DNA from 2 places in the Microcoleus sp. S13_C5 genome. Region 2 is predicted to be linked to the other one. Evidence: riboswitches for the same ligand, from Rfam matches in the RefSeq annotation. Region 2 holds a riboswitch; the other holds the start of a gene.

Region 1 (18,770 bases), on a different contig from region 2:
CTTGGCAATAATTCTTTTTGGTTTAAAAAGAATCAGGTCAATTAACGGAATCGCAGTGACGGCTAGAGATGCCATTGTTGTTCCTCCTACAGCTATCATTTCCATTGGTTCCACCCATTCTAATTGAGTACCTAATTTTAAAAACAGTCGAAATGCTGCTCCCAAGCTAGTACAAAAGCCGGCAGTAAGAAAGGCTATTTTGGCAGCATCTACTTTAAGAACTTTTCTGGTTGTCTGCTCGGAGACTAGATTGTTAGCTATCGGATTGACGAGCGCGTAAGCCAAAGCGGATATCAACATCACGAATGCGATCGGCACAATAATCATAAACCATCCCGCTCCCATCAAGCTACACAATGAAACTAATAAAAATAGCAAAGCCACTACAGCGATAACATTCATTATATTGCCGACCCAAGCTCCCAGTAAAGTTAATGCTATAGGAACAACCACTATAATAATAAACTGATTTATATTACTGTTAGAGAGGGAAGGATTAGTATACGTTAAAGGACTCATCAATAAAACCGAAAATAGAGCTACTATTGCCCCTAAAAATAACGCTCCGAACCAATTAGACTTGTATTTATTGAATTTGGTCGTGCTTGTGATCTCAGCAACTGACACTCCCAATAATACACTCATAAAAATGGTAGTAACAATATAATTCTCGGTATCTTTGTCGTCAAAGAAGTTGGGGCTTGCAATCTGGTGCAGCATAAAACCTGCTAAAATAAAACTGCACATAAAAGCCAGCCTGCTGACAGACAAAGCGTTAGTTCTTTGCGGTACTGGTAGGGCAGATGTGGTGACTTGTAATTCTATTGTATGAGTTTCTGGTTCAGAATTTGCGCGCAAGATGATTTGGCGGTTGTAAGTTTGACTTGCCAGCAATTGGCTCGTATCGACGGCGATTGTGCACTCGATATCATTGCTTTCAAATGCCTGCGGTTCAAAGGAGATCCAAGAGTGGTCGTAGGGCGTGTGGGGCGGATCGTTCGGATGCGGCGCGACTTGCCACCTGCCACAAAGCCTTGTATCGGGAATTGGGTTGCTAATTGCAATAGTTTGTGTTAAGATTTCTCCATATTCAGTAGCAGTGAATTGAATGCGATCGCGCTCAATTCTCACTTTCGGCAAGCTGCTGACATCCAAAGATTCTAGCGCAGTTAAAGCATCCGCAGCCGATGGATATCTGTCTTGCAATCTCGGCGCTACCATCCTTTCCAGCCAATTCATCCAACCTTGCTGCAATGGCGGTACTAAATGCCGGAAATGAATGCCATAATTGGCATCAACTAAATTACCGACATCCGCCGATTTTGTCCCAGTTAACAAACAAATCAGCGTTATCCCCAAGCCGTAAAGGTCGGATGCTTTTGTTAATTTTCGGTTGAACATTTGTTCGGGTGGCATGAATCCCATCGTGCCTTTGACGACGCTGCTAGCCGCGATATTTCCACCTCCTAGCCGAGCAAAACCGAAGTCTACTAAATAAACGTGGAGTTCGTCATCTATTAACAAGTTTTCTGGCTTAATGTCGCGGTGAATTATCGGCGGTTTCTGAGATTGCAGGTCAACTAAAATCTCTAAAGTTGCGATCGCAATTTGCTTGATATCCGGCGGCGAAAAAGTCCGCGCGACAGCAGATTCGGCATTTTTGTATTCCTGCACCATGCAGAAACCGCTGTTAGTTTGAAAAGAATCGAGATAGCGGGGAATGCCCGGGGAATCCAGATTTTGCAAAACTTGAATTTCTTGTTCGTAAGCTTCGTATTCTGTCCAGCTAGCACCTAATTGGGCAAATTGAAATTGCTTAATTACCACTAATTTTTGTTGAGTATTCGTATTTTTCGCTAAGTATGTAACTCGGCCGCCGAGACTGTTGTGTCCGAGTTTTTTTTCAATCTGATAGCCGTGAGTGGAAAAATCGGGGAAGGCGTTCATATAGTTTGTAGTAATGTTCTTGTGGGATGGTCTTCTAGCCCGTCATTAACAGGCAAGATGCCTGTTACACAAACAGTGAATTTTTATTGGATGGGCTTCTATCCTGTCAGCAACAGGCAAGATGCCTGTTCCACAAAGAGTTATTTTTTTTTGTGGGGTTATATCCTGTCAGCAACAGGCAAGATGCCTGTTCCACAAAGAGTTATTTTTTTTGGGATGGATCGACATTACCAACATAACTTTTTTGAAAAAAGGCGGCAAGTGCGGTATGATGTGATTTCGCGATCGGTTCTAGCGGGGAGCAGCCGTTAGAGGAAACGGGGAAAGTTCGGTGCAAGTCCGGCGCTGTCCCGCAACTGTAATGAAACCCTTGTGGTTTCTCAAGTCAGAATGCCCGCCGATATCTAACTCACTTTTGAACGCATCTGCGAGGTACGGATGATGGATGGAATTAACACGGCTGTACGCACAAAGCACAGTCTGTTTGTTTGCACTGCTTGCGCTAGTGTTTGGAAAAACGGCAAGCGCGAAGGCAAAAGCGGCGGTCAACAATTCATGGAAAATTTGTCGCAACTCGCTAAAGATTGGGAGTTTTATGATAAGTTTGAGATTCAAGAGGTTGAGTGCATGAGTGCTTGCAGTCACTCTTGTGCGGTGTCTTTTGCTGCTGTTGGAAAGTACACTTATCTGTTTGGTGATTTACCAGCAAATGAGTCGGAAAGCGTCGAGGCGGTACTCGAATGCGCGGGTCAATACTATGCTAAACCGGACGGTTTGTTGCCTTGGTCTGAGCGTCCTCAAGCTCTGAAAAAAGGTGTTTTAGCAAAGATTCCACCACTACCAAATTAGATAGCTTTGTAGTAAGGACTTTAGTTTTTTCCTTATCGTTCCTAGGCTTGGCCTGGTAACGCGTACCCAGAGGAGGAAGAGCCTCGTATTAAAAGCGCTCCTTTACTCCAGCGAGGCAGAGCCTCTAGATTAGCATTCCCAGGCAGAGCCTGGGAACGAGATATCCCACCACCAAATAAGCACAAAATTATCAATGCACAAAATTCCTGTTACTGTCATCACTGGTTTTCTCGGTAGCGGCAAAACTACCTTAATTCGCCACTTATTGCAAAATAATCAAGGTCGCCGCATTGCTGTTCTGGTTAACGAATTTGGCGAAATCGGTATTGACGGAGAATTGCTGCGCGATTGCCAAGTTTGCGACGAAGAAGAAAATGTGGGCAGCAATATTGTTGAACTAACAAATGGTTGTCTTTGCTGCACTGTTCAAGAGGAATTCTTGCCGACTATGCAGGAATTGTTGAAGCGCCGAGAACAAATTGATTGTATCTTAATTGAGACTTCGGGTCTCGCACTTCCTAAACCTTTAATTCAAGCTTTTCGCTGGCCGGAAATTCGCACCGGTGCTACAGTGGACGGTGTTGTTGCTGTTGTCGATTGCGAAGCTATTGCTAGCGGTTCTTTTGTCGGTGATATCGATGCTTTGATGGCACAGCGACAGGCTGATTCTAGTTTAGATCACGAAACTCCGATCGAGGAATTGTTTGAAGACCAGTTAGCCTGTGCCGATATGGTACTTTTAACGAAGGTCGATCGCGTAGATGCTGAAACTCACAAGAAAGTCCAAAGCTGGTTGCAACAAGAGTTGCGTCCGAGTGTGAAAATTGTGCCTTGCAAAGGTGGCGAAATTAACCCCGATGTGCTAATGGGATTTAATGCGGCGGTTGAGGATGATTTGGAGTCTCGTCCGAGTCACCACGACACTGAGGAGGAACACGAACATGATGATGATATTAACTCGACTTTCTTTATTGCCGATCGCGAATTTGAACCTGAAGCTTTGGTGAAAAAACTGCAATCCTTAATGCAGCAGGAGGAAATCTATCGGATTAAAGGGTTTGTGGCGGTTCCCAAGAAACCGATGAGGATGGTGTTGCAAGGTGTGGGTTCGCGGATAGAATATTTTTACGATCGCCCTTGGCAACCTTCCGAACTCCGGCAGACCAAATTAGTGCTGATCGGTCGAGAGTTAGAGCGCGATCGAATTGCAGCGATGATTAACAATTAATTGTCATCTGAGAGGGGCGGGTTGATCGATATTTTGAATTGCAGCAAATATTTTTGGTAAAACTCGCCCCTCCAAGCTCTCACGAACAATTTATTAACATTATTTAATATTGTGGTCACTGCCAGCAAGTCTGGTGTAAAATAGCGATAATGGTTATCATTGTACAATAATCGAGGTCAAGTATGGTGACTGCTGGGGCGATCGAATCAGTTCCTGTTACCGTTCTCACGGGCTATTTAGGTGCAGGCAAAACCACGCTACTCAACCGAATTTTAACAGAGGAACACGGCAAAAAAGTTGCAGTCATCGTCAACGAATTCGGCGAAGTAGGCATTGACAACCAACTGATAATTGATGCCGATGAAGAAATTTTCGAGATGAACAACGGCTGCATTTGCTGTACAGTCCGAGGTGATTTAATTCGGATTATCGGCAACTTAATGAAGCGGCGAGACAAATTCGACCACATAGTCATCGAAACCACAGGTTTAGCCGACCCCGCACCAGTAATTCAAACGTTTTTTGTAGACGAAGATATGCGGGATCAATTGCTGCTAGATGCAGTTGTCACCGTAGTCGATGCCAAGCACATCTGGCAGCACTGGGACGCAGACGAAGCTCAAGAACAAATTGCCTTCGCTGATGTAGTTTTATTAAACAAAACTGATTTAGTGACTGACGAAGAATTGGCAGAATTAGAAAAGCGAATTCGCGCCATGAATGCAATGGCTAAAATTCACCGCACCCGCAACGCAGAATTAGCAATGGATGCTTTATTGGGCGTTAAAGCATTTGATTTGAACCGGGCATTAGAAATCGAACCCGACTTTTTAGGCGAACACACTCACGAACACGACGAAACTGTTACCTCAGTAGCAATAGTAGAACCCGGTGCTATTGACCGCAACAAATTTAGCGATTGGATTGAGGAATTGTTGCGAACTCAAGGCCCGAATATCTTTCGGACAAAAGGCATTTTGAATATCGCCGGAGACAACCAGCGATTTGTTTTCCAAGGAGTACATATGGTGTTCGATGGCCGGCTGGATAGACCTTGGAAAGCTACCGAAATTCCGAAAAACGAGCTTGTGTTCATCGGTCGCAATTTAAACGAAAATCAATTGCGAGAGGATTTTCGGAAATGTCTGGTTTAACTGACATATTGAACCATTTTTAATAAGCCTTTTAGGAACAGGTAAGATGCCTGTTCCACAAGAATAAAATTCATTCCTTGTGGAACGGGCATCTTGCCCGTTCTTAAGAAGAGTGCAACATTTCAGCTTCAATAAATATGGGTAACAAAAAGACAAAGAAAAGTGAACAAACCCTGGAACTTCATGCCGAAGCCATGCTATCTGACTACGTAACTGCTGTTACTTGGTCGCCCGATGGCACAACTTTAGCAGTCTGTTCTGCTGCGGGCGAAGTGATGCTGGCGAAAGTAGGGGCAATTCATGAATTGTCCTTGCAAACCCTACAAACTGCCACGGGTAAATCAGCCGATTGCTTGTCTTTTTCCCGCGACAGTCAATTCCTAGCTGCTGGCGGACAAGATGGAAAAGTGCGAATTTGGCGCGTTAATTCTGGGGAATTAATTGCTGATTTGGATAACCACCGCGTCTGGGTTGATAAGTTAGCTTGGAGTCCCAACTGCAACCAGTTAGCTTTCAGTATGGGCCGCTACGTTCAAGTATGGAATGCTGAGGATAATGTTGTTGAAGTAACGCTGAATTTCGACTCATCATCTATCCTCGATTTAGCATGGCATCCGATGGTTCAATATCTGGCAGTTAGCGGCTATCAAGGCGTCAAAGTTTGGCATGGCGAAGACTGGGACGAAGACCCGGAAATTTTATCAGTACCCTCTGCAACCGGTGCAATTGCTTGGTCGCCACATGGGGAATATTTAGCTTGCGGCAATATGGACAATACTCTAATTGTTAATGAATGGGGCAATTTTGAACCGTGGGTAATGCAGGGTTTTCCCGGGAAAGTTCGAGAGTTAGCTTGGTCTGGTAAAACTAATTCTTTGGGTGCACCTTTGTTAGCTGCTTCGAGTTCTCAAGGCATTTCGGTCTGGGAAAGAGACGCTGATGAAAGAGTCGGTTGGGATTCTTGGGGGTTAGAGGTGCATGAAAATGTGGTAAATGCGATCGCCTTTCAACCTAGCACATTTTTATTAGCTTCCGCAGCCGCAGACGGTCAAGTTTGTTTGTGGTATGAAGCAGAACAATTGCTGCAAATTCTAGAAGGTGCAGAGGGCGGTTTTTCCTGTCTGGCATGGCATCCCGAAGGCCAGTTTCTCGCCGCTGGCGGTTGTGGAGGTGAATTGCTGGTTTGGTCACAATCTATGGGCAGCAAAGGGTTCGGGGGGTGGTAAGTTGGTAGTAGGGCGAGCGCACCAGTTTGACCAAAAGAGAAAAATTGAAAACTTGGTCTTGACAAAATGCTAGATTACAATACCATTTTAGTGGCTGCACTATCCTCAAAGGCGATCGACAATTATGACCCAACAGCAATTTCTCGAACAACTCAACACGATTCTCGACAAAAACCACCTGCTGAAACACCCGTTCTACCAAATGTGGAACGAAGGTAAACTCGACCTGGCAATGCTGCAAGAGTACGCCAAAGAATACTATCTGCAAGTCCACAACTTCCCCACCTATGTCAGCGCTACGCACGCCGCCTGTGACGACATCAAAATTCGTCAAATGCTCCTCGAAAACCTGATAGAAGAAGAGAGAGGCGCTGCTAATCACCCTGAACTGTGGCTGCGCTTTGCCGAAGGTTTGGGTTTAGACAGAAATGCAGTTATCGATCACGAACACTTAGAAAAAACCAGTGAATCCGTTCGCATTCTCAAAGACTTAGCGCGCAGCGAATCGCCCGTCACAGGTTTAGCCGCCCTTTACGCTTACGAAGCGCAAATCCCCGAAGTTTCTACAACCAAAATTGCTGGTTTGAAGGAATTTTACGGCATCGATTCAGAAGCTGCTTTGTCTTTCTTTAAAGTCCACGAAAAAGCCGACGAGTTCCACTCGCAAGCCACCTGCGAAGCGCTGTTAGAACTTTGCCAAACTGAAGAAGCAAAACAAGAAGCGCTGTTAGCTGCCGAGAAAGCAACTTTTGCTCTCAATTTACTGCTTGACGGCGTTTACGAAGCTTATTGTCAAGCTAAGTAAGTAAGCTGTACTGCATTTAAATTGCCTATTTGGGGTGTTGATCAAAGCCCACCCCACAAGAGTCTAATTATTTTTTTAGATGCAATTTAAATGCTGCTTAGCTTAAGCGTAAAAAACGCATAATTTGTAGGGCGGGTTTAGCCAGTGATTTTGGCGATCGCCAACAATCTCACAACAAAACCCGCCCCTCCTCACGAACCATCTCGGTACTCATTCTCCTCTCTTTCTTGTCAAAATCCCTTGGCTGGGACTGAACAGCAAAGCTACTAAAAATAACCCAAAAACCACTAATACAATTGCCGCACCAGATGGCATATTCAAATAATAGCTGAGATACATACCGCTCACGCTAGCTATAATCCCAATAACGGCTCCTAATCCCATCATTAAATGTAGCTCTTTTACCAACAAATACGCCGTTATTCCCGGCCCGATTAATAGCGAAATTACTAACAGCGCCCCCACGGTTTGCAAACTCGCAACAATCGTCAGCGTAATTGCCGAAATCATCCCCAAATAAATCCAGTTTACAGGCAAACCGCACGCTTGCGCCCCCAGGGGGTCAAAAGTATAGAATAGCAGTTCTTTGTAAAGGAGTTTAACCGCCACCAAAATTATCAACGTTATCACAAAAGTCTGCTGTACATCCGTCGGTGCAACTGATAAGATATTCCCAAACAAAAAACCGTCTAAATCTAATTTGGTGGTTCGCAATATGCTAATCAGCATGACGCTAATGGCTAAAAATGTAGATAAAATTAAGGCCATGACTGCATCAATTTTTAGGCGCGATTGCGATTGAATCCACGCCATAATCACGGCGCTGATAATTCCCGAGATAAAGGCGCCGATCGAAATATTGAAACCTAAAGAAAAAGCAACCGGCAATCCTGCTAATACTGAATGGGCAATCATGTCAACCATCATTCCCATTTGCTGTACAATTAAGTAGGAGCCGACAACGGCGCAGAGAATTCCTAGGAAAACGCCGACGGCGATCGCATTTCGCATGAACTCGAATTTGAGTGGCTCAATTAGCAAATTTAACATTGAATTAGGTCAATAATAGGGTTTTTTCAACCACAATCAACTGCACAGGGGGGACGCCCGTGCCACAATCAACTGCACAGGCGGGACGCCCGTGCCACAATCAATTTTAAAGATAAATCTTTTTTTGCTTACGCCGCAACTAAACTTAAATCGTATCCATAGGCTTTTTGAATATTGGCTGCGGTGAGAACTTCTCGGCAGGAACCAGTCGCAATTAACTGCTTGTTGAGCAACAATAAATTATCGTACTGTTTTAAAGTTTCGCCTAAATCGTGACTAATTACTAGCAATGTTTTATTTTGGGCTTTTAGTTCTGCAAAAATATCGAAAATAATTTCTTCTGTTGCTTTGTCGATCGCGTTAAAAGGCTCGTCGAAGAAGAATAAATCGGCTTGTTGGGCGATCGACCTTGCTAAGAAAATCCGCTGCTGCTGTCCGCCAGACAGTTCGCCAATTTGTCGATCGCGCAAATCCCACATTCCTACCCGCAGCAAAGCAGCTTTGACCAATTCTTGGGACTGCTTCGAGGGCGATCGAAACCAACCAGTCTGGACAGTTCGCGCCATCATCACCGCATTCCACACAGTAATCGGATAATCCCAGTCAATTTGCGATCGCTGCGGCACATAAGCCACCCGCGACAACTGTTCCTTCAGCAGTCGCCCCTGATATTTGACCAAACCCCGACAGGCCGGGATCAATCCCAGCATCGCTTTCACCATCGTGCTTTTCCCCGCGCCGTTGGGGCCGAACACACCTGTTAATTGTCCCGATTCTAAATGGAAATTCACGTTGTTGAGGGCCGTAATCCCTCGATAATTGACAGCTAAGTCTTGCACTTCTAGCATAATTAGAGATTTTGAGAACGATTCTTGTTCGTAGCTACTAGAATAGGATAACTCGAAAAAGCAATAACGATTATCGTTCCAAAGGTGAAAATGTTAAAGAACTGGGCTGGAAAAAGCGGCAGATTGTGCGGTGCGGCTGTTTTGGCAATTGGCTGCGGACTGGTTGGGTGCAGTGGAGGGCAGAACGCCAGCAATCGGACGCCAGAGAGTCCCGCTGCAACTCAAACTCAAGCCAGTCCCGCCGCCAACTTGCCCAAAGTCGTCGCCACGACTGGCGTTATCTGCGACATAACTAAAGAAATCGCTCAAAGTTCGATCGACACCACGTGTCTAATTAAGCCGGGAGATGACCCCCACACCTACCAAACCAAGCCCGAAGACCGCAAAGCGATTGAAACAGCAAATCTGATTTTATACGGAGGCTACAACCACGAACCCAGCATCATTAAGTTAATTCAATCCAGCAGTAATTCCGCACCCAAAATCGCCGTCCACGAACTCGCAGTTCCCAAACCGCTAATGGGCAAAGACGATCACGAACATGGTGAAGAGAAAGCGGAAAACCAATCCCATGCAGAAGGCGCAAAAGTCCCTGACCCTCACGTTTGGCATAACCCTCAAAATGGCATCCGTATGGTAGAAACAATTCGGGACGAATTGATCAAAGTTTCCCCCACCAATACTCAACTTTATACAAAAAATGCAGAAAGCTTAACAGATGAGTTGAAAAAAATAGATACTTGGATAAAAGCTCAGATTGCGACTATTCCAGCCCAAAAACGAAAGCTAGTAACAACTCACGATGCTCTGAGTTACTATGCCGATGCTTACGGTTTGGAGAATGCGGTCGCTTTGCAAGGTGTGACGACAGAGGAACAGCCCACAGCAGCAAGAATTGCCGAATTATCCTCAGAAATTAAGAGTACAGGAGTGCCGACAATTTTTGCCGAAACCACAACTAATCCGAAGTTGATGAAGACTGTAGCGAGGGAGGCAAATGTCAAAATTTCGGACAAAGAACTTTACAGCGACGAGTTGGGTGGCCCCGGCACTGGTGCTGATACATATCAGGGAATGCTAAAAACTAATACTTGCGCTATTACTTCTGGCCTCGGGGGTAATTGTACTCCCTTTGCCAAAGAAACTGCACCCAATCCCAAACCCTAGACTTTCTAAAGTCAGCCTAATACCAAGCACCTTACATTGGCTGGGTAAGAAGCAAAACGCAGCCCTCGCAATCGCAGGGGTTTTCGATTGCAAACGCTGCGTTTGCTGCGATGACTTTAAGGTGAATTTGGCTCCTCGGTACTGGGGGGTTTTTGGCCAATTCCCAATTGCTTTTTAGAGGATTTTAAGTCTTTCCAAAGCATCTTAATATCTTTATAGGCTTTCTCAGCGCTAATTTTCCCTCCTGTTTCCAGTGAGCAAATATAAGTTATTTTTTGAGCAAACTCCTGCAAGTTGGCATTAAACGCCAAGTTTTCTGGCGTGAAATCACCGTAGTAGCGATTGCGAGGATGTAAAAAATCTTCCCGCTCTTTCATTGCCCCCTCCTAATTAAACTTTTGGTATTCAACTTTTGGTTCGGTCTCTGCTGTTAATAGCACTATTTGTACTCAGTATCGCGGCGCTAACTTGCTTCTATTGTATGGCGTAAGTAGCAATTGTGCTTTTTCGCTCTGTATTTAGTCTATTAATGCAGTCTTAACCTTAAGTTAGCTTTATTTTAACTTTTCCTTAACCTAAAAGCAAAAAAATGGGAAATGCGCCCTTCGCATCTCCCTTTAGATATATTTGGCAGTTGGTGATTAACCTTTTCTGAAGCCGAATATTTATTTGTGGCACTCGCAGCCGGTGTGGCCGCAGCCTTGGCCGTTGGGGTGGCCGTCAGCGCAAGCACTGGAACAGTATTTTTTGCCGTCTTTTTCAATGGCTTCGCTGGGGCTGACAACGCACGAACATGAAGGACAGGCGCATTTTGTTTGGGTGGCGGTAGTCATTTTAGATTGTCCTCGTGGGTTTGTTTATCTATACTTATATATGAACATATATTCAGATATAAGTCAAGGGAATGTAAAAGTTTTGTTACAAAGGTTTGTCGATCGCACTAAAATGAAAATGAGAATTAAAACAAGCCTGGAAAAGATGTCACCCAACTCTGCTGTTAACGGAGCGATAAGTCAGCCTCACGAACAAAACGATACACCAACGTGCGATCCATCGCACTTAGTTGACTGTTGGCGGGCCGGGGACATCCAAACACAGGTTCTCAACACCGCAAAAGCCCAGCGGATGGCAGAGTTTTTCAGCCTTTTGGGAGATGCGAACCGTCTGCGGCTGCTGTCGGTTTTGGCAAAACAAGAACTGTGCGTGTGTGACTTGGCTGCGGCGTTGAGTATGAGCGAGTCAGCAGTATCGCATCAGTTGCGGGCATTGCGGGCGATGCGGTTGGTAAGTTACCGCAAGGTTGGGAGACAAGTTTTTTATAGTTTACTCGATCGCCACGTTTTTGAACTTTACCAAGCCGTCGCCGAACACTTAGACGAAGCCTAATATTATTCTCCTTGAATGGTGTGGCCTGTCACCACCACCGCCTGTTTAATTGATTCTTCAGAAGCTTGAGCCTCAACCGTAACAGTCTTAGCAGCTACATCGACATTGACAGAAGCATCGGAGTCAACTGTTTTGATGGCTTTGGTAATTGTATCACCGCAGCCAGAACAGACGATCGACGGAACTTTAAGTACCAGTGCCATAATAAAACCCAAATATTGTAGATGACAGTATTGATTGTGCTTTTATTTTAATCTAATTTCGCTTTCCAAACAAAAGTGCGCCAGAATAAATTCTGACGCTACAAGAAGTAACTTTTCCGGCGCAGGTTAATGACTGATGACTAATGACTGATGACTAATGACTTAGTATCTGGTATGCACCGCCCAACGGCGGCGGCTACAGGCCGCAAACTCGCAACTAAATCAACCATATCTGTCAAAGAAAGAGCTTGCCGCGCGTCAGAAACCGATTTTTCCGGTTGCGGGTGACACTCAATAATTAATCCGTCTGCACCGCAAGCAACCGCTGCTTTGGCTAGTGGTGCGACTAATTCTCGCTTGCCGACTGCGTGAGAAGGATCTACGATTACTGGCAAATGAGTTAACTGTTTCAGCGCTACGACTGCACCTAAATCTAATACATTCCGGGTGTAATTGTCGAAGCTGCGGATGCCTCTTTCGCAGAGAACTACATGAGGATTTCCGTGACTGAGAATGTATTCGGCGGCCATCATAAATTCTTCGATTGTGGCTGACAAGCCGCGTTTTAGCAAGACTGGTTTTCCGGCTTGACCGATCGCCTTTAGTAACTCGAAGTTTTGCATATTGCGACTGCCTAGTTGCAGCATATCAGCATAGGTGACAACTGGCTCAATTTGGGCGATCGACATTACCTCTGTCACGACGGGCAAACCGTAACGCCGGCTGACATCGGCTAAAATTTCGAGTCCCTCAATTCCCATGCCTTGGAAAGAATAGGGAGAAGTGCGGGGTTTGTAGACTCCGCCTCGCAAAGCTTGCACCGATGCGGCGGATAGTTGGCGGGCGACTGTTTCCATTTGTTGGGAACTTTCGACGGTACAGGGGCCGCCGATGATTAATAATTCTGTGCCGCCGACAGAGACTGTTTCTGAGAGTTTAACAATTGTTTGGTGTTCGGGATGAGATTTGGTTACGAGTTTGGCTTCTAACATGAGGGAATTTTCTGGGAATTTAAGTGGGTGGTTGACAATAAAAAACCCGGAACTTTTAAGAGTTCCGGGTTGGTGCGAAAAGACAGCGCGACAATTTACCCAGAACTATTGTTGGGCCAAAAATAAAAGCTGTAGTACCAGTTACTGAATAATGTCATTGCTGTTTTCGCTTGTAGTCGATTGGTTGTTGGGAAAAGAAGTAGAAAAAACAAAACCGCAGGTGTTAATCTGCGGTTCGCCCGGATGTTCACAGTGAATTGCAAATTCACTCCGGGCGAACTTGGCTGTACCAAAAATAAAAATAGCTGGTGGCTGTGAACATAGGTGAAGTGCTGCGATTTTTGGATTAAACACAATACTATTCGATAAGGTACCACAGACTGGTAGGAATGTCAAGCATTTTTTTGCAAAATGTATGGAAACGGCAATGGCGTTTAACTCGGCGCGGTTGTCGTTTTTTGGCTATGTCTGTTATCATATCGATATAGGGACAAGCCGATAAGTCCTTATATCGACAAAAGACCCTATCCGATCGCGCGCCTGTGTGTCAGGCTAGACACATAGACAAATCGATATAGCGATATGGAAACTTTGACGACAAGTAAAACTGTGTCCGTAAAAATCTATCTACCTGAAGAGACAAGAGCCAAGTTCAAAGCATCTTGCGCCATGCGTAGCCTCAGCATGAATGAGGTTCTGTTGGAGTACATCGAAACTTGGTTACAGGAAAACGAACCCGTTTTAGAGCCAAAGCCCCAGGGCGTCAAGACGATCGCCAAAACTGAGGAAACAGACTGTTGACCGATCGACTATATCGAATAAATGGCATCCTCGAACATACCGCGAGGGACAAATGCTGAGAGATTCAGACAACCCAGAGAAATCTTGGGAGGATTTAGAAGCCGAACTGCTTCCTCACCGTCCTTTTTATGCCCCTGGCGAGACTGAAATTGAAAAAGACCTTTATGCTAAGCGACGATGTGCTCAGCATAAAATGAAGGCTGAAAAACGCCCCGATATTGCAGGCCGTTCTTATTACTACTGCACGGAGACAAATAATGATGACTAACTCGAATTACCGACTGCTACCTGCCAGAGATGAGTATGTCCAAGTGTCTATCTATCTCAATCGGGTGCATTTGGACGGATATACGCCCGATCGCGCGATCGCACAATTGATCGAAATGGGTTATGCTCCTACTTTGCAATATCAGTGGAATCCAAAACGAAATGAGTTTGATTTATTTGCTTTGATTCACGATCGCCCGATCGCCGATTCACTGATGGATAAACAGGCTTGTGATGCTCTCTGGGCTGCTTTTAACGAATCTTCGCTTTACGTGATTGGTTGCGAGGCGGCGCAAAATTCTAACTGGCTAGCGGCACGCAGCTTTAATGATCGGCACCGTTACGCTACGCCGGAGGAAATCGAGCCTCTGGAAGCAAATGCTACGGCCGCTGCTTAATATTTTAGTCCTGAGCGCAACTGACACATTAAAAAAGGTACGTTGTTGCGCTTAAGCGCTTTTACAGCATTTTTTAGGTAAGTGAGGTACATAGCAAAGATAGAGGACACGGCAGTGCCGTTTCCCCACCCGGATTAATTGTAGGGCCACGGCACTGCCGTGTCCTGACTGTGGGTAATATTAATTCCAATGCTACCGGATTTGATGTTAGTCCCAGCCGAAGTCTCGATCGCACAATTCGGCTAGTCTTTGGTTGTGCGATAGAAAATATGCTTTCAATTGGTCGTATACTGTGTCGCTGATGGGCGGATATTCGCTGGAGTTGTGCTTGCCGTAGGTTTGTAGTTGGTGGGGGGGTAAGCCTAAAAATTCGAGGATGGTGTTGCAGATTTTTTCTGGGTTGCTATACAAGTCTTCGCTTTTGATGATTGAGATTTGTGATTTGGGAAAAAGTTTCATCCAGGCTGGGAGTTGATCGGCGTAAATGCCGCGGGTTAGATAGCTGTGGTGTTGGTGTTCGTAACTATAGTAGGTTGGGTTGGCTAGGAGTTTTTCTATTTCGCCTTTGAGTCTTTCGGGTTCGGCGGCGATCGCCTCTTCTAATGAGAGAGTTTCGTAGCCTATTTTGATATAGTAATAATAGTGGGAAATTGCGCGATCTACTGGGTTTCTCAGCAGGGCGATTATTTTAACTTTGGGACATAAATCATAAATTCGCTGGGGAACTTGGGGGTGACAGATGTAGTAGGGGCTGGCTTCTCCGGTTAGTAGGTTTTCGGCTGTTGGGGGCTGGGTAAATTGGGAACAGTACCACTCCCAGCTTTTATCGAAGTTCAAGTCGAAGTAATGGATTTCTTTTTGGGTGGCGGGGGCGATTTGGGGATGTTGGATTAGGTAATTGTACAGAGATGTTGTGCCGCCTTTTTGGGCACCGATGATTATGAAGTCGGGGGGTTTGGGAGTTTGTTTCATAGATGGTAGGTTTTATATTTTGCAGTTGTACTGACTGTTTGCGATTTGGCATTTGTACCGAGAGTCCGCCGGAGGTTAAAAACCCCGGGCGGGCTGGGGGGCTGTTTTGGGGCAACCACGGGGGGATTGCCCTACGGAAAACCATGATTTTGTAGGGTAGTGCCTCCGTACCTACCCTCCCCATCCACGATTTGCGCTGGTATTTCAGAGATTGGGGCAGCCACGGGGGGCTGCCCCTACAAGAGAATGAAACACCCCAGGGGCGGGCTGGGGGCAAAACGAAAATTCGATCGCACTTTGACCCATTACGGAAATTCGATCGCACTTTGACGCATCACGGAAATTTGATCGCTCAATTTAGATTTGAGTGCACCGATACGCCTAACCATAATTCAATTGCCCGATCTTGATTGTAGATTCCGGTGATTGAAACCGCTAGCAACGCCAGCACACAAACAAACCTCGCAACGGCTGGGCAATACGTGGGATAAGATCGCGATCACTATTTTTGGGTGATCAAATTCACTCTTGCTCAGGCCACTGACATTTTAATTTAACTAGATTAGAGTGGAGTTAGGGAGTTCTAATCCGTGCAGGGCAAATCTTTCGCTGAAAAATATATTATCGGCGGCGATTTTGGTTGTGGATTTGTGGGTTTTATTTTTCAGCCAAGGTACAGATTTAAATTTGTGCAAGAGGCTGATATGCAAGTTGCAAAAAATGGGAACAATAAAGATGGGATTGTACTGTCGAGCAGTAACTACCAGCAATACCATCTCTGAAATTATTCAGGAAGGCGTCAATGTTTAAGAGCAAATTATCCAAAGTTATCGTATCCCTGCTGCGGCGGATTGCTGGTGTTACCAGATCCGGGGCCAAGCGGCTGATGAGAGCAATGCTGCAAGCGCTGATGGCTATGGGCCGCAGGGCAAGACTACCGATGGCGGGGTTTGTGCTGCCAACGGTGACGATGGTGTTGCTGGTAGTGATTTTGTTGACTGTGGCGATTACGCTACGATCGTTCGATCGGGCGAATACGGCGCGTAACGTGCGCGTGAACCAGCAGGTGCTGGCGGCCGCGACTCCCGCGCTTGATCGGGCGAAAGCGAAAATTCAGTATGCCTTATCCCCTCAAGGAAGCGGAACACTTGATACACCATCAGAGTTGAGCGTTTACCAAGCGATGGATTCAGATCGCTTTAAATTTGGAGATGAGGAGGTTCTACAGATTAAGTTTGATCTTGATAATTCAAATGTAATTAATCCTCCCCCTGCCGATCTAACTAAAATTAATGAAAGCGAGAGGATAAATACCGCTTGGAGGTTCCCTGTAGATACTGACAACAATGGGAAATTTGATACCTACACTCTATACGGGATATATTTTCGCAGCCCACCTCGCGATCTGAACACAGGAGAGTTTAATAGAGCTAGAAAGGGTATAGAAGCCAGAACCCCTCCGATGTCGGTATCCCAAGGTTCTACGAACGCGATATGCAAGGCCGCAGCAGGTACTAGCGCTAGTTTGGTAGGCAGTTCGGACTGGTACAAAGCAGAGGGCGTACTCAAAAAAAGCTTTTTTGTCTACACAGTAAACGTGCCGATAACTAATATTACGGGAGTTGCTACACCAGCCAACTACGAAACATTTAAAGGAACTCAAAGTTTCTCAGCTTTGGAGTACCAACAAGACCAAAAACGCATTCCCCTACAAAATAATGCGGTGGTTTATGAAGATGATTTAGAAGTATCTCCCGGTCCGGCGCTGCGTCTGAACGGACGGATATTTACTAACAGTAATTTTATGGTCACCAACACGAATACAGGCCCGGTGGCGTTCTATCTCGTTAGCAGTAAAGAATCTTGTTTCTACGACCTAGAAAATAGCAAAATAGTCGTTAGTGGTAATGTGGTTAACGGCTGGTCGGGAAGTAATGGCAACACTGGCAAAGACATAGCCGTTCATCTATTTGGGAAAGAGGCTACCGATCCAGTCATCACAAAAGCAATCAAAGGTGGCACCGACCAATCTGTAGCCTACAAAGATGGTGCTTTGGGGGTGATGTACAATAACAAGGCTTATTCTGATCGCATCGGTCTGTTAGTTTCCGAACAGGAAAAAAATGCTGCTACTTCCGATCCCCAGGAAGTTAGAAATGCCATTGCCACACAAGTTCAAGAAGAAACTGACCCCACTCCTCCCAGCGCCGAACGTCAAAAAGAGATTCGCGAACAAAAGCTGGAATCTTACTTTAGATTGCGGACGCGGAAAGTGCCCTTTGCAGAAGTGCCAGCCGCGGGAGACGCATTGGCTGGCTTTGTTAACCCTACAACAAAAGTGGTGACTACATCTCCCTTCGGCGGTACAGGGGATGAACTGCGACCGGTGGATGCCTGGGTTATGCCTTTGGACACCAACACTAAACTCGATACAACAAGTGTCAGGCTGCAAGCCAATAGCCCCGAAAAGGTAGAAAAAGATAATAAAGAATCCGAGTTAGGCGATCGCATAGTCGTAGGGAACAATCTACCAGCACTGAGATGGAGAAGCGATTTGAACCCTCCCAAATTTGTGGGTGAAGGTGAGGAAGGAAGAGACACATTAACAGGAGTTAATTGGCTGGATGGGGGCCAACGCTACCGCGCACCCCAAGTGAAGCAGTTCGCTGATGTAGGGGGAGCAGAGAGGGACGGCTTCTGGGAAAAGAGTGCGGCCCAAGCACCTAAAACAGCAGTTGATGCCATTGGCGGATTGCGGGTAATTACGGGTGCTGGCGTTTACGAGCGCACCAACTCTTTTCTGCCACCTCCTCAAGTCTTAAACCCGGTTGGTGGTGGTGTATCGAAGTTTTACGACGATCCAGCAACTACTGCTGTAGAAAAGTTCCCCGTTGTTTGGCCCGACTCCATGCCGATGTCACCGGGCCCGAATTCTAAAGTTTATAACAATAATCCTGCTGGTACTATTGGCTGGACTGATTTGACGGCTGCTATTTGGAACGCTTTGCCCACCAACGGAACTCCACCAGGAGGAGCAGCCAGTACCATTGACCCCAATACTCCTCAGTATGCTAAGGGCGACTTGCGGATGCGCGCCACTGCGATCTATCACTACGCAGACAACACAAGCGATCAAGCTGCTAAATTAGCTGATACCCCGCTGGCTTGTGTTAGCAGCTATTACGATCCCAGCTACCGCTACAGCAAAGGTGGAACTTTATTTGATTCCAGTCTCAACCGTCCAGGTTTGGCATTGGGAAGCAACGCAAATGGTAAATCCAACAACGGCATCGTCTACGGCCCTCCTGCCGCCAGACCGACCGGTGCAACTCTGACAACAGCTCTCCTGACTGATCCATCAACTCTCACTTCAGTAGGAACAACAGAGAATCGCTTGAATTATCAAGCCAGTCTCGTCTTCCCCGACGGTAGGTTTGTCAACGAGAACTTAAGGAAGGCTTTGCAGAAGGCTGACGC
Region 2 (12,140 bases):
TACCGCTAGAATTTTCTGGTCACTGGCTAATGCTGCTGCAACTTCTTTGGCAACTTCTGGACGGTTATTGTCATTGACAATTTCAACTTGCAAACCGACACCGTTAATTCCGCCCCTAGCGTTGATTTCATCTTGAGCTTGGGCGACACCTCGGAGGATTTCTTGGGCGATGTTGGGGTTGCTGCCGCTCGGCACGCTGACGGCAATTTTCAGAGAAGTGCGATCGCTTACTCTCGCATTATTCAAATAGATTACCGTTTCCGGATCGTTGCGATTTTGTTGCAGCGAAGCCTGAAATTTTAGAACAGCTTCTTTGTAATCGCCTTTGGCAAAAGCTGTAACGCCTGCTTGTTTTTCGGCTGTGGTTTGCGATGTCAGCAATATCTGGTTTCCTAAACTCATGCGAGTTGCGATCGCACCCGATGGACTCGTTCCCGATGGACTCGTTCCCGATGTAGGTGTATCTGAACTTTTGGATGCGAATAAACCGGGAAGGAACTTGTATCCGCCAAACCCAATTAAGCCGAAAATGATTATAAAAACAATGGGTGGCGGACTTTTTCTTTTGTTAGTATCTTGATACATGATTTTTTCTCCTTATTTTGATATTGTTTGGAGGCTCTTCATCCGGGTACGCATTCCCTGGCAGAGCCGGGGAACAAGAATAATTAGTGCGATCGCACTTAACAAAGTTACCGCAGCGGGACAAAGTTATAGCCAGTGCTTCCTCCTTGTTTAACTTGTACTAAAATCGGCTTACCAGCCCGATCGCCCGTGGGCAAAAACTTCACATCCTCGCTTGATCCTGCTGTCGAAAAACTCGGATTTCTGAGCGCTTGTTGCAATCCTTCCCGCGTATTGCTTTGTCGCAAGCCAGCGATGACAGCTTGAGTCGCGTCAAAACTCGTTGCTGTTCGCCAATTCACAATGCCTCCCCAACGCTGGCGGGCATTTTCTGGGAAACGGCTACCGGGATTAGTGTCAGGATGCCAGGGAACGGGCAAAACAAGCCCGTCAACGTTTTTTTGTCCGTCTTTTAAAGTTTGAAAGGTGTAGAGCGTAGTGCTGCCGTAGAGTGGCAATTTGCCTCGATTGATGCGAGCCAGAGAAATCGCACGGTCAATGCGATCGACGTGGGGCGCTACCATCAATCCTTGTGCGCCTTTGCTGACAGCATCGGCGATCGCACTTTCGGGATTAAAAGAGGGTAATGAAAAGTCGCAAACAGTGGGAACTAATTTGCCTCCAGCAGCAGTAAGAGATGCCACAAATTCATCTTTAAATGATATGTTATCCGGTGCTTGGGAGTCATAACAAACGGCAATATTAGTTTGGCGTTCTGTTTTAACTATATATTCTGCTAAGGGAGCAGCCATTAAGCTAATATTGGGTACTGTCCGAAAGATGTAGCTGCCAAATCCTGAGAGATTATTGGCAAAGCTAGTGGGTGTCACCATTACCAGTTTTTCTTGCTGATATATCGGAGCAGCTTCGAGAGACGCATTGCTAGCGTTGTGTCCAATTACTGCTAGTATGTTTTGCTCCTTTGTTAATGCTTTTGCAACTTCTCTGACCACTTCGGGGCTGTTGTCATCGTTGACAATTTCTACTTGCAGTTTTGCGCCATTGATGCCACCGCTAGTATTGATTTCATCCTGAGCTTGGGCGACACCCCGCAGGATTTCTTGGGCGACATTGGGGTTGCTACCAATGGGAACGCTGACAGCAATTTTTAAGGAAGAACCATTGCTGGATCGGGCATTATTCAAATAGATAAGGGTTTCCGGGTCGTTGCGATTTTGTTGCAGCGATTTCTGAAAATATTGGGCGGCAGCTTGGTAATTTCCCTCAGCAAAAGCTTGAACTCCTGCTTGTTTGTCAGGTGTTGCGTAGGATGTCAGCAATATCTGATTTCCTAAACTGATACGATTGGCGATCGCTCCCGATGCAATCGTTGTCGGTGTAGATGTAGATGTAGGTGTAGTTAAATTTTTGGCATTCAATAAACCGGGAAGGAACTTGTAGGCGCCAAACCCAATTAAGCCGATGGCAATAATAAAAACAATGGGCGGCGGGCTGTTTTTCTTGTTAGTATCTTGATACATAATTTTTTCTCGGTATTTTGATACTGTAATTATTCACTCAACTACTGTTCACGTCAATTCATATAATTCATTAATTAAGTTCATAAAAGTCATATTTGTAATAGCTGTTGCAGGAAGTGCGATCGCCCTTATTCAAATCCGGCCCGCTAAACTAACGAGAATACGGGAATTATCAACAATATTCCTGGACGCGCGGGTGCTCAGAAACCAGGTTTTTTGCCCAGAAGACGCGCTACAGCCCACATATTCTGTAAAAACCCGGTTTCTTTGGTTGTGATGCGTAACTGCCGTTGATATTAACCGCCACCGCCACCACCACCACCACCACCACCACCACCACCACCACCACCACCACCGCCACCGCCATCACTGTCATTGCTCAAGATTGGCATTACTACTTCATACTTGTGATGGTAAGAGCAGTTTCGACATTTGCAGGTAACTTCCTGCTTTCCTGCACTGGTATATGTAGGCTTCAACAAAACTTTATAAATCCGTTTGAGTTTGAGTGTTTGGCACTCAGGGCAGCTTCGATTCTTGATTTCATTTGTGGTCATTAATACAATCACTAAAATAGGAACAGACACCCAAAGAAGCCAAATAAATAAAAATCCAAAAGGCTCAGAGTCAAAAAAGACTTGTTCTTCCGAAGAAGATTGAGATTGATTGCCAGTTTGTTGCCAGCGAGGTTGAGGTACATTGAGAATTTGCTGGGGAAATGCAATCTGCACTTCTAATTCTTGCTGCGGTTGAACAGGCTGACTTGCCACAAATTCAAATGTTTTAGCATCTACTTTGCGAGGAATGGCTGGCGTACCAAAATTCCTAAAAAACAAAACTTTACCTGACAAAGCTTCTGGTAATTTTACTCTAACTTTTGCGGCATTAATGGGGGCTTTGCGACCTGATGAAATGGCTTTCCAATAAACTTGAGTATCCTGACCATCTAGCTGCAATCCACCTACTACCCGATATTTGATAACAAAAGTATGTGATTCTGGCGCTTTTAATTGATGTTGCCAGCGAATCCAAAGTTGATTGTTTTCAATCCCGGTCGTACTGGCGATTTTTTGATTATTTTCAGCAACGGTCACATCTTTGATTTCATCGACCTTATCTAAAGGAATATAGCGATATCGTTCATTGGTGTAGTCTGCTGTAAATACATATTTTTGCGTTTCGGTAACTAACATATCTCCGTTGGTCTGAACGTCGATGATGACGTTTATGTTATCCCAGTAGAAGGGTAGTTGTTGGGCCGCTGCATGAGTCACTGTTACCAACAATAGGCTTAATGAAGCCATTAACAAAAAAACTATTTTTTTGAGGAGTCGTTTATTTATCATAGGATTTCCACAAGATAAGTGTTGACTACAATTATTCAACAGCTTTCTTTTGAAGTCAATTCATTAAATTCATTAATTATGTTCATAAAAGTCATATATTAAGTCCGGGGGCAGGGAATTTGACTGGTTCCTAAGCTCTGCCTGGGAACCGATTTCCAGAGGATCTGCCTCGCGTGGCGAAGGGGAAATTGGAGGCAGATCCTCCGGTTCTGCCTTACCAGGCAGAGCCTGGGAACGAGTAATTTAATGTTGAAATAGCACGTTTAACAAAGTTAAAAATGTACACCCAAACAAAGCTTCAAATATATATCTTCGCGAAGGCTTGTAAGGGTAAGAATGCCAAACGCGCAGTTCTCCATTAAAGCCGCGTGACGCTAAACTCAACGAAACTTGACGGTAGTTTTCCAAAGTTCGCTGAAGCAATTGCCCGATTAAAATGCTTAAACTGTTCATTCCCAGTTTCCAAGTGCGGTAGCCACAGCGAGAGTTTTGTGCTATCCAAAGTTCATCGGCGATCGCCAATAAGCTAAAAATAAACCGATACATTAGTAATAGCAGTTCTGTGACTAACTCTGGACACCGTAATTGTCTGAGAATTTGCAAGGTTTCGGTAAATGGAACCGTCAAGAGGATGAAATACATACAACTTGTCGATGCGAAGGCGCGGGCAAATAGCAAGCTCACTTGGTATATTCCTGTGCGACTTACATACAGATAAAAAGTGCCGATGCTAATGCCCCAACCTTGCCAAATATCCCACTGAATTGCGGGGATACGATCGCTCGCAACCGCACCCAGCGCCAAAGCAGGTAAACTTGTCAGCAAAAACATCAACGGTAGCGACAGCAACCGCAAATACAGTTTCCCCGGAATACCCGCATAAATGACGATCCAGACGGCCAACCAAAGGGCGATCGACAATTGGACGATCGCCCCAGAAACTAGAGACAGAATTAAAAGGGCGATCGCAAAGGATAACTTGTGAGATGACGGCAACCCCCGCAAGCGATTTGTATAAGCCAGACTATCAATTTGATGGTTCATTCCGACGATTTACGATCAGACTGCTGCCGAGATTGCGATCGGCCTTTATACAACCCAAGGACGTACCCAACTACGCCAGCCCCCATCGCCGCTTGAGACGCAAACAATAGACTTGAAATTTCGCTACTAGCGGGCTCAAACAAATTATTAAACCAAGGTTTATAACCCGGTTGAATTTCGGTAATTGCTTTCTTAGCTTGGTCATCCGAACCGCCGTATTTACCCCGCACAAAAACGAGAGGAAACGCTGCCAGAACAATCACCGCGCCAGCCAACAGTAAATTTTGCCGGGAAGTAGATTGGTGATTTTTTGTAGGTTTTTGATTCACGGCTTATGAGTCCTGTCTCAATAATTTCAAAGTTTCCAACTCCTGCTTCCCGTAAGAATGCAGCCAATTCCAGACCAATAGAGTCAGCAATCCCTCACTAATAGCCAGAGGTACTTGAGTGATAGCAAAGATGCCAGCAAACTTTAGAAACGAAGCCATAAAACCGCCACTGGCTGCGGGAAAAGCTAATGCTAATTGAATCGAAGTCGTCACATAAGTCAGCAAATCTGCCAAAGCCGCCGCACAAAAAATTGCCGCCCGCTGCCTACCAGTTCGCAACAGCAATTGATAGATAAAATACGCAGCGAAAGGGCCGACAATCGCCATCGAAAACATATTCGCTCCCAGCGTTGTCAAGCCACCATGCGCTAACAGTAACGTTTGAAACAACAAAACTAAAGCCCCCAGTACAGCCATCACCGAAGGGCCGAACAAAATTGCACCCAAACCGGTACCCGTCGGGTGAGAACAACTGCCCGTTACCGAAGGAATTTTTAAAGCTGAAAGCACAAAAGTAAACGCACCCGCCAAAGCCAGCAATAGTTTAAGTTCCGGGTGTTCTTTTGTAATGCGAGTAATCGATCGCAACCCAAAGGCAAAAAAAGGCAACGCCACCATCCACCAAAACGCAGCCCATTGCATCGGCAAAAAACCTTCCGAAATGTGCATAGCTGCGGCGGGCGTTGCCGATGCCAGGACAATATAACAACTCAAGCCAGCCATCAATCCCAAGCTGACCAATTTCCGATTTCTGGTCTTCACACTGAACCTCGCAGATGAGACTATGTAAACTAACACATCGGCGGGCATCCTGACTCAGAAAGCGACATGACTCTCATTACAGTTGCGGGACAGCGCCGGACTTGCACCGAACTTTCCCCGTTTCCTCTAATGGCTGCTCCCCATTAGAACCGACTGGTTAGACATAGTTTAGTCGATCGCGTAAGTCTCAGCAAATATTTTACAAAAATTCATTCAGATTAACTCAGTCAAAATTACCTATCATATTCTCTTCTTTTCCTTCGCGTCTTGGCGGTTCGTTCAATAAATACTATCGCCAAACAAGTCAACGGTATAATATTAATGAGTTTTGAGGAAAGCCGCAATGTTACAGTACAACTTGCCGAGGAACTTGCCCTCCGCCGATGAACTACCAGACTCGGATGAAACGCCTGTGGATAACGAACTGCAAGAGCTAATACCAGGGTTGTTAAAAGCAATATTGCTCATAGTTTGGTCAGAACGCATGGACTGGTTTTTTGGCATAGATATGGGTATTTATCATCACCCTGACGAACCGCCCATTGTCCCCGATGCTTTCTTAAGTTTAGGAGTAGAAAGGTTTTACGACGAAGAATTGCGCCCCAGTTACGTGCTGTGGGATGAAAATGTTCTGCCGACTTTTGTGCTAGAAGTTGTTTCCCCAACTTATCGCAAGGAATACAGCACAAAGTTGGAGGAATATCAAGCTTTAGGCGTAGTTTATTACGTCATTTATTCTTCCCGCCGCCGTCGTAAACCCCGTTTAGAAGTACACAAGTTAGTCAATGGGAAGTACGAGTTACAGCCAGGACATCCAGTTTGGATGCCAGAAATTGGTTTGGGGATTGGTTGTGAAAGGGGAAATTATTCTGGGGTGACAAGAGAGTGGTTGTATTGGTATGATGCCGATGGCCAACGTTATCTGACTCCTGAAGAAAAGGTAAAAGAATCAGCGCTGCGCGCCCAACAGGAATCGCAGCGCGCCGATCGACTAGCTCAGCGATTGCGAGAGTTGGGGATAGATCCTGATAATCTGAGTTGATGGTAATCAAGAGTACCAGACTGACCGACTCTAGACGCTCAGAAACCGGGTTTTTCAACCGAGATCGATCGTCCTCAACGGAGAATTTTCTGGAAAAAACCCGGTTTCTGCGTCCAGAAATGTGTGAATATTTATCGCAAAAATCAGGAAAGATCGAGCTAGATTTGGGAAAAACAGAGAGTTGGACGGCAAACATTGAGATCCAGCACGAAAAGATGAAAATCAAGAAAGGTTATTAAATAATGGTCATGGATGTGCGTTCTTACGATGTCATCTGTTTTGGTGATGAAGTTCCAGGAGTTCTAGCTGTTATCTCTGCTTCCAGAGAATATCTTCGCCGAACAAAGCGTTATCCGCGAATTCTACTGATGTCTAAAGCAAGCTTGCAAGAAGGAATTGGCGGGCATTTGGTAAGAGGCGGTCTTGCTTATTTAGATAGAAGTCAGATTAGTGAAGAACTTCAACAATCTTTAAAGTTAGATCCCTTTGGTTCACCGGCGACAATCTATAAAGAGTTCCTGCAAAAATCCGGTGTCACCGCAATTGCACTTGACCCCCGCAAAGCCAGTGCAGCGCTGAAAGAAATGCTAGTACAAGCTGGGGCAGATCTCCTCAGCAAAGTAGAAATTCAATCAGTCACTAAAGAAGGCCAAAAAATTGCCAGTATAACCACCTCTAAAGGAGTAGTTTATGCCGCCAAGCAATTTATTGATGCCACTGTCAATGCCGAATTAGCTCAAGCTGCCGGTGTGAGAAAGCTGAAGGGATTTGAAACATTTGGTCTGCCTAACTCAGAACTTCCAGTCACCCTAGTTTTTGAAACTCAAGGACTCAGTGCAAGAGCACTGAAAGAACTCGATTACATTTATCTAAAACGCTTCACAAACCGGGCCGATGCAGAAAGTCAAAAATTTTTGCTGTACGCTGCCGACAATGATGCCCAACTAGCAGAAGAACTCCGGCGGGAAATGACCGACACTCAAGGCAATCTCAAAACTCTGTGGGCGGGCAACGATTACATCGATGTTCGCTCGCCAGCTCTGTCTGTAGCTTACCACTCCTTTAGAGGAATAAAACTATCTTTTCCTGAAAGCGGCGTAATTTTAGATGAAGGAAATATAGCCATCCTTCCAAATGACAGACTTTCGTGGAATGCGCTTTTATTTGCAGTCACCAGCAGCGAAGCGGAAGCCTTGGCGAGAAGCGGCAGCAAACCCACGGCTAATATGCAAAGAGAGATGTTATTTGTTACAACTTGGCTGAAAAGTTTGGGGGCTACTTCTGTTACTTATGCCTCAGAACTTTATATCAGACACGCTGGCAATGTGACGGGAGTTGTAGAACCTTTAACTGGCGCACAAATGCTGTTAGGTGGCGTACCTGCTAATGAAGCCCTGGCAACATTTAGCTATCATTTTGATGTACGGGGAGGCATCCCGGGTATTCGCGACAAAGCAACTCGTCTAGGATGGTTTAAAAGTCTGAGTTTTAAACACCCTATCTTTAATGTTGGCATCCGCCACGCATTAATTAAAAATGTTCCTAACCTGGCAGTGGTCAGTCCGTGTTCTGGATTTGAAGGGTTTGCCTGTTCTGTCGGCAGAATTGTTGAATTCAACGCCGCAGTTGGTCAAGGTGTGGGTATCGCTACGGTTAATGCCCTTCTAAATAACAAAAATTTAGCCGATGTATCTAACCGAGAAGTGAGACAAGTTCTCGCTGAAACAGGTCAGTTACCTAAAATTTTTGGAACTCCAAATAATGGTGATGCAATGCTATTGGCGCAATTCGAGACTCTTGCCAGTTCGGATGCTATTGCGTAATAGCAATTTCAATAAACAATGCAATAGTTGGTTTGGCTCTGGGAACGAAACTCAACACAACTGTTTTTAGCAAGAAAGGAGTAAAATTGCTATTAATATTAGCTCCCCTCAAGCGACAACAATCACGTTGGTTTGTAATGACGACTTTAATCCTGATAAAATTCTGAGGACTTCCGTCGTCACTACAAACCTATAACGGTGATTTTACCGGAAATTATACAATACCTCGATCGCCTGCACCGAATTATTGTGCTGCGCGGCACTAACCTGTTAAGCAACTTTTCAACTTGAGACTTCACTTGATTTTTCCAGCTTGGTTTCCCGCACAAACAAGAAAAGCGGGAAAGCACAGGAAAACGAAACAAGCAAACCCAGAATTATGTACAGCCCTACAAAACTTATATCCAATCGTTTTGACTCAGCGTACATCCAAGTGCTTCCTGCTACAGTTGCGATAAACAAATCTAAACTTACCGATTTCGCAGCAAGATTAGCCGAACTCTCGTTTACAAAGTCGAGCAAGCCAGCATTGCTAAAAAACTGCAAGTTATAGTACCAAGGCAGCACAAGCCACAGAATTGCTAGGATGAGATAAATGATTCGCTTAACGCTCATAATTTTACCCTACCAGTTCTTTGCTCAACTGTATTAGCCTACTAGCTCACAACCAATCCTTACTTCTTCTGCGGGCACTTCGGATGAATCCCCCCCTGCAAACAAATGTAAGCAATTTGACTTTTATCTAAATTCTTAGCCTCCGCAAAATCAACTCCTAGGAATCGACCGGATTTACTACCAGTCGGACTTTGAATAAATTGATCCGAAGCTGCCTTCCCCAGAAACACAGCGCCTTTAAAATTCGCTCCCGCTAAATTTGCGCCCCTAAAATCAACTGAACTCACCTCCGCATTCCGAAAATTAGCATCTTGCAGCCGAGCATCTTTTAAATTCACGTTTGCGAGTTTAGTCGAAGTCAAATCGGCATTTTGTAAGTTTGCACCGCTCAAATCAGCACCGGACAAATCAGCACCTTGCCATTCCGATTTAGACAAATTTGTCAAGGACAACTGAGCGCCTTGAGCCTTCACTTTGGCCAAACGCGCACCTGATAAATCCGCTCGCGACAAATTCGCGCTTCCTATATCTGCTCCGGTAAAACTTGCATTTTTTAACAGTGCTTCCTGTAAATTAGCTCCAATTAAAATAGCACTGCTGAAATTAGCTGAATTCAAATTGCAGTTTGACAAATTAGCTTTGTTCATGACAGCGCGCACAAAAGTAGTGCGGTTCATTACAGCACTGTTCAAAGACGCCCCGACCAAATTTACTCCTTCCAAATTAGCGCCGCTCAAGTCAGAAATCCAATCGTCAAATGTACCCGGACGCCTGTCTTCGCCGGTGCCGTAAAAGCGAGCTCCCTGCAAGCTGGCATTGGTTAAATTGGCATTTTTCAGCTTAATTCCCGACAAGTCAACTTTGTTTAAAACTAAAGTAAACTGAGACGGGCCGGCAGGACTTTGAGCTAAATCCGTGCGGCTGAGATCCGCGCCGTTGAGCTGGCTGCTATACACTGTGAGAATTTTGCCGATCGCCCTTTGTACTGTTCGCTGGCGGGCGGCCGCTAACTCGCGTTCCGGGGCCTTGCCGCCAAAGCGCAGGGAATCGAGATCGTTGCTGAGGGCTTGATTCAACCGCTGCAACTCAGGCAAAGCTTTCGGCCCGCTACTGACTAAAGCTTGCTGGATCGCGTCCAACATGGCGCGGTTGTCTTCTTGAGCTAGCAAATCCGCTAGCAGAGGTACGGCGCGAGAGTCTTCCACGGCCCCCAAAGCCAAAATAGCCGATCGCCTGCCCGATGCCCCGCTAGCCGATGTGGGAGACAATTTGCTGACTAAAGCCACAAATAATTCGTCGTTCCGCTGCCGGGAATCCCGCAAATTTGCTTGACTTTGAGTGTAGATGAGAGTGCCGACAAACAAAGTTAAAATCAATCCCGCGCTGCCGATGGTAACTATCACTAAAGTTGTGCCTGGGTGTTGGCGCATCCAATTCCACAAACTGGCATTTGCTTTCAGGCCGCTTTGTGGAGTCACAACCAAAGCCGCAATCTGCGCGTCTTCCTCAGTCCAATCTTGACTCTTGACAGGATTGTCAGACAGTTGATTCGATCGAGCATTGACGACCAAAGTATTCGCGAGGCGATCGTGTCCGGATTGCCGTTTGTAGCGCAATGCCAAAGCGCCGTCTGCGAGCACTGCCAAGCCGCTCAGCCCCCCTAAAATCAGCAAATCTGGAAACGCACCACTCAAGCGCCAAATACCGTAAGCGACGCCCAGAGGCACTCCCCAGCGCCCCAAACTTTCGCGAATTAGCACTTGCCCAAAACCCGGAGGAGTACCCGACGCTGTGACAACTTTGACCCCGAACCAGCGTTTGGGGAGAGTTTGACCGGTTCTGGCGAGCAAAAACAGTTGCCACCCCGCTAAAACTGCCGGTGCCAGCAGCGCCCCTGACCAGAATAGATTAGTTAGGGGTGCGACTCTGGGGCTGCGATCGCGCACGGGTATGCCCAAAGTACGGGCGACGGTTTCGGATGCTGCTGCTATGGAGGAATTGAGCGGTACGGTTTGAGATTCCTTGTTGACCAATGCCCCGATACTGAAGGGAACGAGGGCGCTGGCCGCAATTAACGAAATTTCCACGGCCCAAGCGCCGCACCTGCGAACCAGCAGTGGCATTTGCTTGGATTGTGTTTGCCAAGACGGATCGGGTTGATTGATGCCGCTGGGCGCGGTGGGGTTAGCCATATTTAGAAATTCCTATTATTTGTCGTTAGTATTTGAGGACTGGGGGGAAATTGCCAATTTATACGCTATGTAGATTAGCACTCCGAGAACGGCAAGAGTCATCAGCGCTGAAATTAGCTGTACGACGCTATTGAAGACTGTCAGGACAATTATCGCTCCGACGGCAAAGGCTGCCACCTGCCCCGGTTTGGGGAGTCTTTGAAATTTGTCCAGTAATTGATTGTAGAAGGTTCCGACGGCTTGATAGCTGTCTGAATTTTGTGTGATGAGTGGCGATCGTTCTACTTTAGCTTTTAGTTCTCCGAACGCTTGCTGCCAATTGAAGTTATTTTGAGGATTCATAAAAAAATTCGGAAGTTATTTTAGATTAATGTGTTTGGAACCGCCATTATCCCCTACCGTCAAAGAACTAGAACCAAATGTCATTGTGTGAGGAAACATGAATATCAATTATCCGGGCGATCGCGGCAAACTGTGGTTTAGCCCGATTGTGACCCTAGCCTTGGCAATGATTTTAGCGGATGCCGGTGCCCTTCGGAGCCAACCGCTACAAATTGCTCCGGGATTTCCCGAACCGCTGCGAGTTTCTGGAGTTTCCGGCGGCCCGAACAATAGTGGCGACTGCGGTTTTGTCTCCCAAGGACCGAACCACGTCATCGAAGTAACGCAGGATTTGCCTTACTGGCGGATTGCAGTACAAACCGCTGGAGCTCCAAGTTTGATGATTCAGGGGCCGAGGGGGCGTTTCTGCGTCCTGCCGCCGAATGCTGCTGCGGGGAATGTAGAATTTTCCGGTTATGGGGACAAGGGGACTTATGTTATTTTTGTGGGCGATCGAGCTCAAGGTCAACACCCTTACTCTCTCTCTATTTCCCAAAAGCG

The links. A riboswitch is a leader RNA that binds a small molecule or an ion and turns the genes downstream of it on or off. The one in region 2 is predicted to bind cobalamin.
Region 1: linked by a shared signal. The riboswitch ahead of QUA04_RS01740 (DUF1636 domain-containing protein) and the one ahead of QUA04_RS23775 (energy-coupling factor ABC transporter permease) in region 2 are both predicted to bind cobalamin.

The regions. Positions count from the first base shown of each region.
Region 1 is NZ_JAUBPR010000003.1:35,956-54,725, reverse strand. It holds gene QUA04_RS01745 (protein kinase domain-containing protein) at 1-1,947, opposite strand, end outside; cobalamin riboswitch at 2,217-2,363, shown strand; gene QUA04_RS01740 (DUF1636 domain-containing protein) at 2,386-2,796, shown strand; gene cobW (cobalamin biosynthesis protein CobW) at 2,990-4,024, shown strand; gene QUA04_RS01730 (GTP-binding protein) at 4,207-5,178, shown strand; gene QUA04_RS01725 (WD40 repeat domain-containing protein) at 5,316-6,404, shown strand; gene QUA04_RS01720 (CADD family putative folate metabolism protein) at 6,529-7,209, shown strand; gene QUA04_RS01715 (metal ABC transporter permease) at 7,420-8,259, opposite strand; gene QUA04_RS01710 (metal ABC transporter ATP-binding protein) at 8,388-9,107, opposite strand; gene QUA04_RS01705 (metal ABC transporter solute-binding protein, Zn/Mn family) at 9,198-10,274, shown strand; gene QUA04_RS01700 (DUF7219 family protein) at 10,391-10,651, opposite strand; gene QUA04_RS01695 (metallothionein) at 10,940-11,107, opposite strand; gene QUA04_RS01690 (metalloregulator ArsR/SmtB family transcription factor) at 11,253-11,660, shown strand; gene QUA04_RS01685 (heavy-metal-associated domain-containing protein) at 11,663-11,863, opposite strand; gene aroF (3-deoxy-7-phosphoheptulonate synthase) at 12,004-12,855, opposite strand; gene QUA04_RS01675 (plasmid partition protein ParG) at 13,438-13,656, shown strand; gene QUA04_RS01670 (hypothetical protein) at 13,709-13,924, shown strand; gene QUA04_RS01665 (hypothetical protein) at 13,914-14,321, shown strand; gene QUA04_RS01660 (sulfotransferase domain-containing protein) at 14,529-15,293, opposite strand; gene QUA04_RS01655 (hypothetical protein) at 15,884-16,075, shown strand; gene hpsA (hormogonium polysaccharide biosynthesis protein HpsA) at 16,096-18,770, shown strand, end outside.
Region 2 is NZ_JAUBPR010000121.1:549-12,688, reverse strand. It holds gene QUA04_RS23800 (ABC transporter substrate-binding protein) at 1-585, opposite strand, end outside; gene QUA04_RS23795 (ABC transporter substrate-binding protein) at 693-2,105, opposite strand; gene QUA04_RS23790 (DUF2207 domain-containing protein) at 2,402-3,451, opposite strand; gene cbiQ (cobalt ECF transporter T component CbiQ) at 3,695-4,495, opposite strand; gene QUA04_RS23780 (energy-coupling factor ABC transporter substrate-binding protein) at 4,492-4,824, opposite strand; gene QUA04_RS23775 (energy-coupling factor ABC transporter permease) at 4,828-5,547, opposite strand; cobalamin riboswitch at 5,609-5,755, opposite strand; gene QUA04_RS23770 (Uma2 family endonuclease) at 5,930-6,628, shown strand; gene QUA04_RS23765 (FAD-dependent oxidoreductase) at 6,871-8,451, shown strand; gene QUA04_RS23760 (DUF2834 domain-containing protein) at 8,734-9,066, opposite strand; gene QUA04_RS23755 (pentapeptide repeat-containing protein) at 9,126-11,258, opposite strand; gene QUA04_RS23750 (hypothetical protein) at 11,274-11,600, opposite strand; gene QUA04_RS23745 (hypothetical protein) at 11,698-12,140, shown strand, end outside.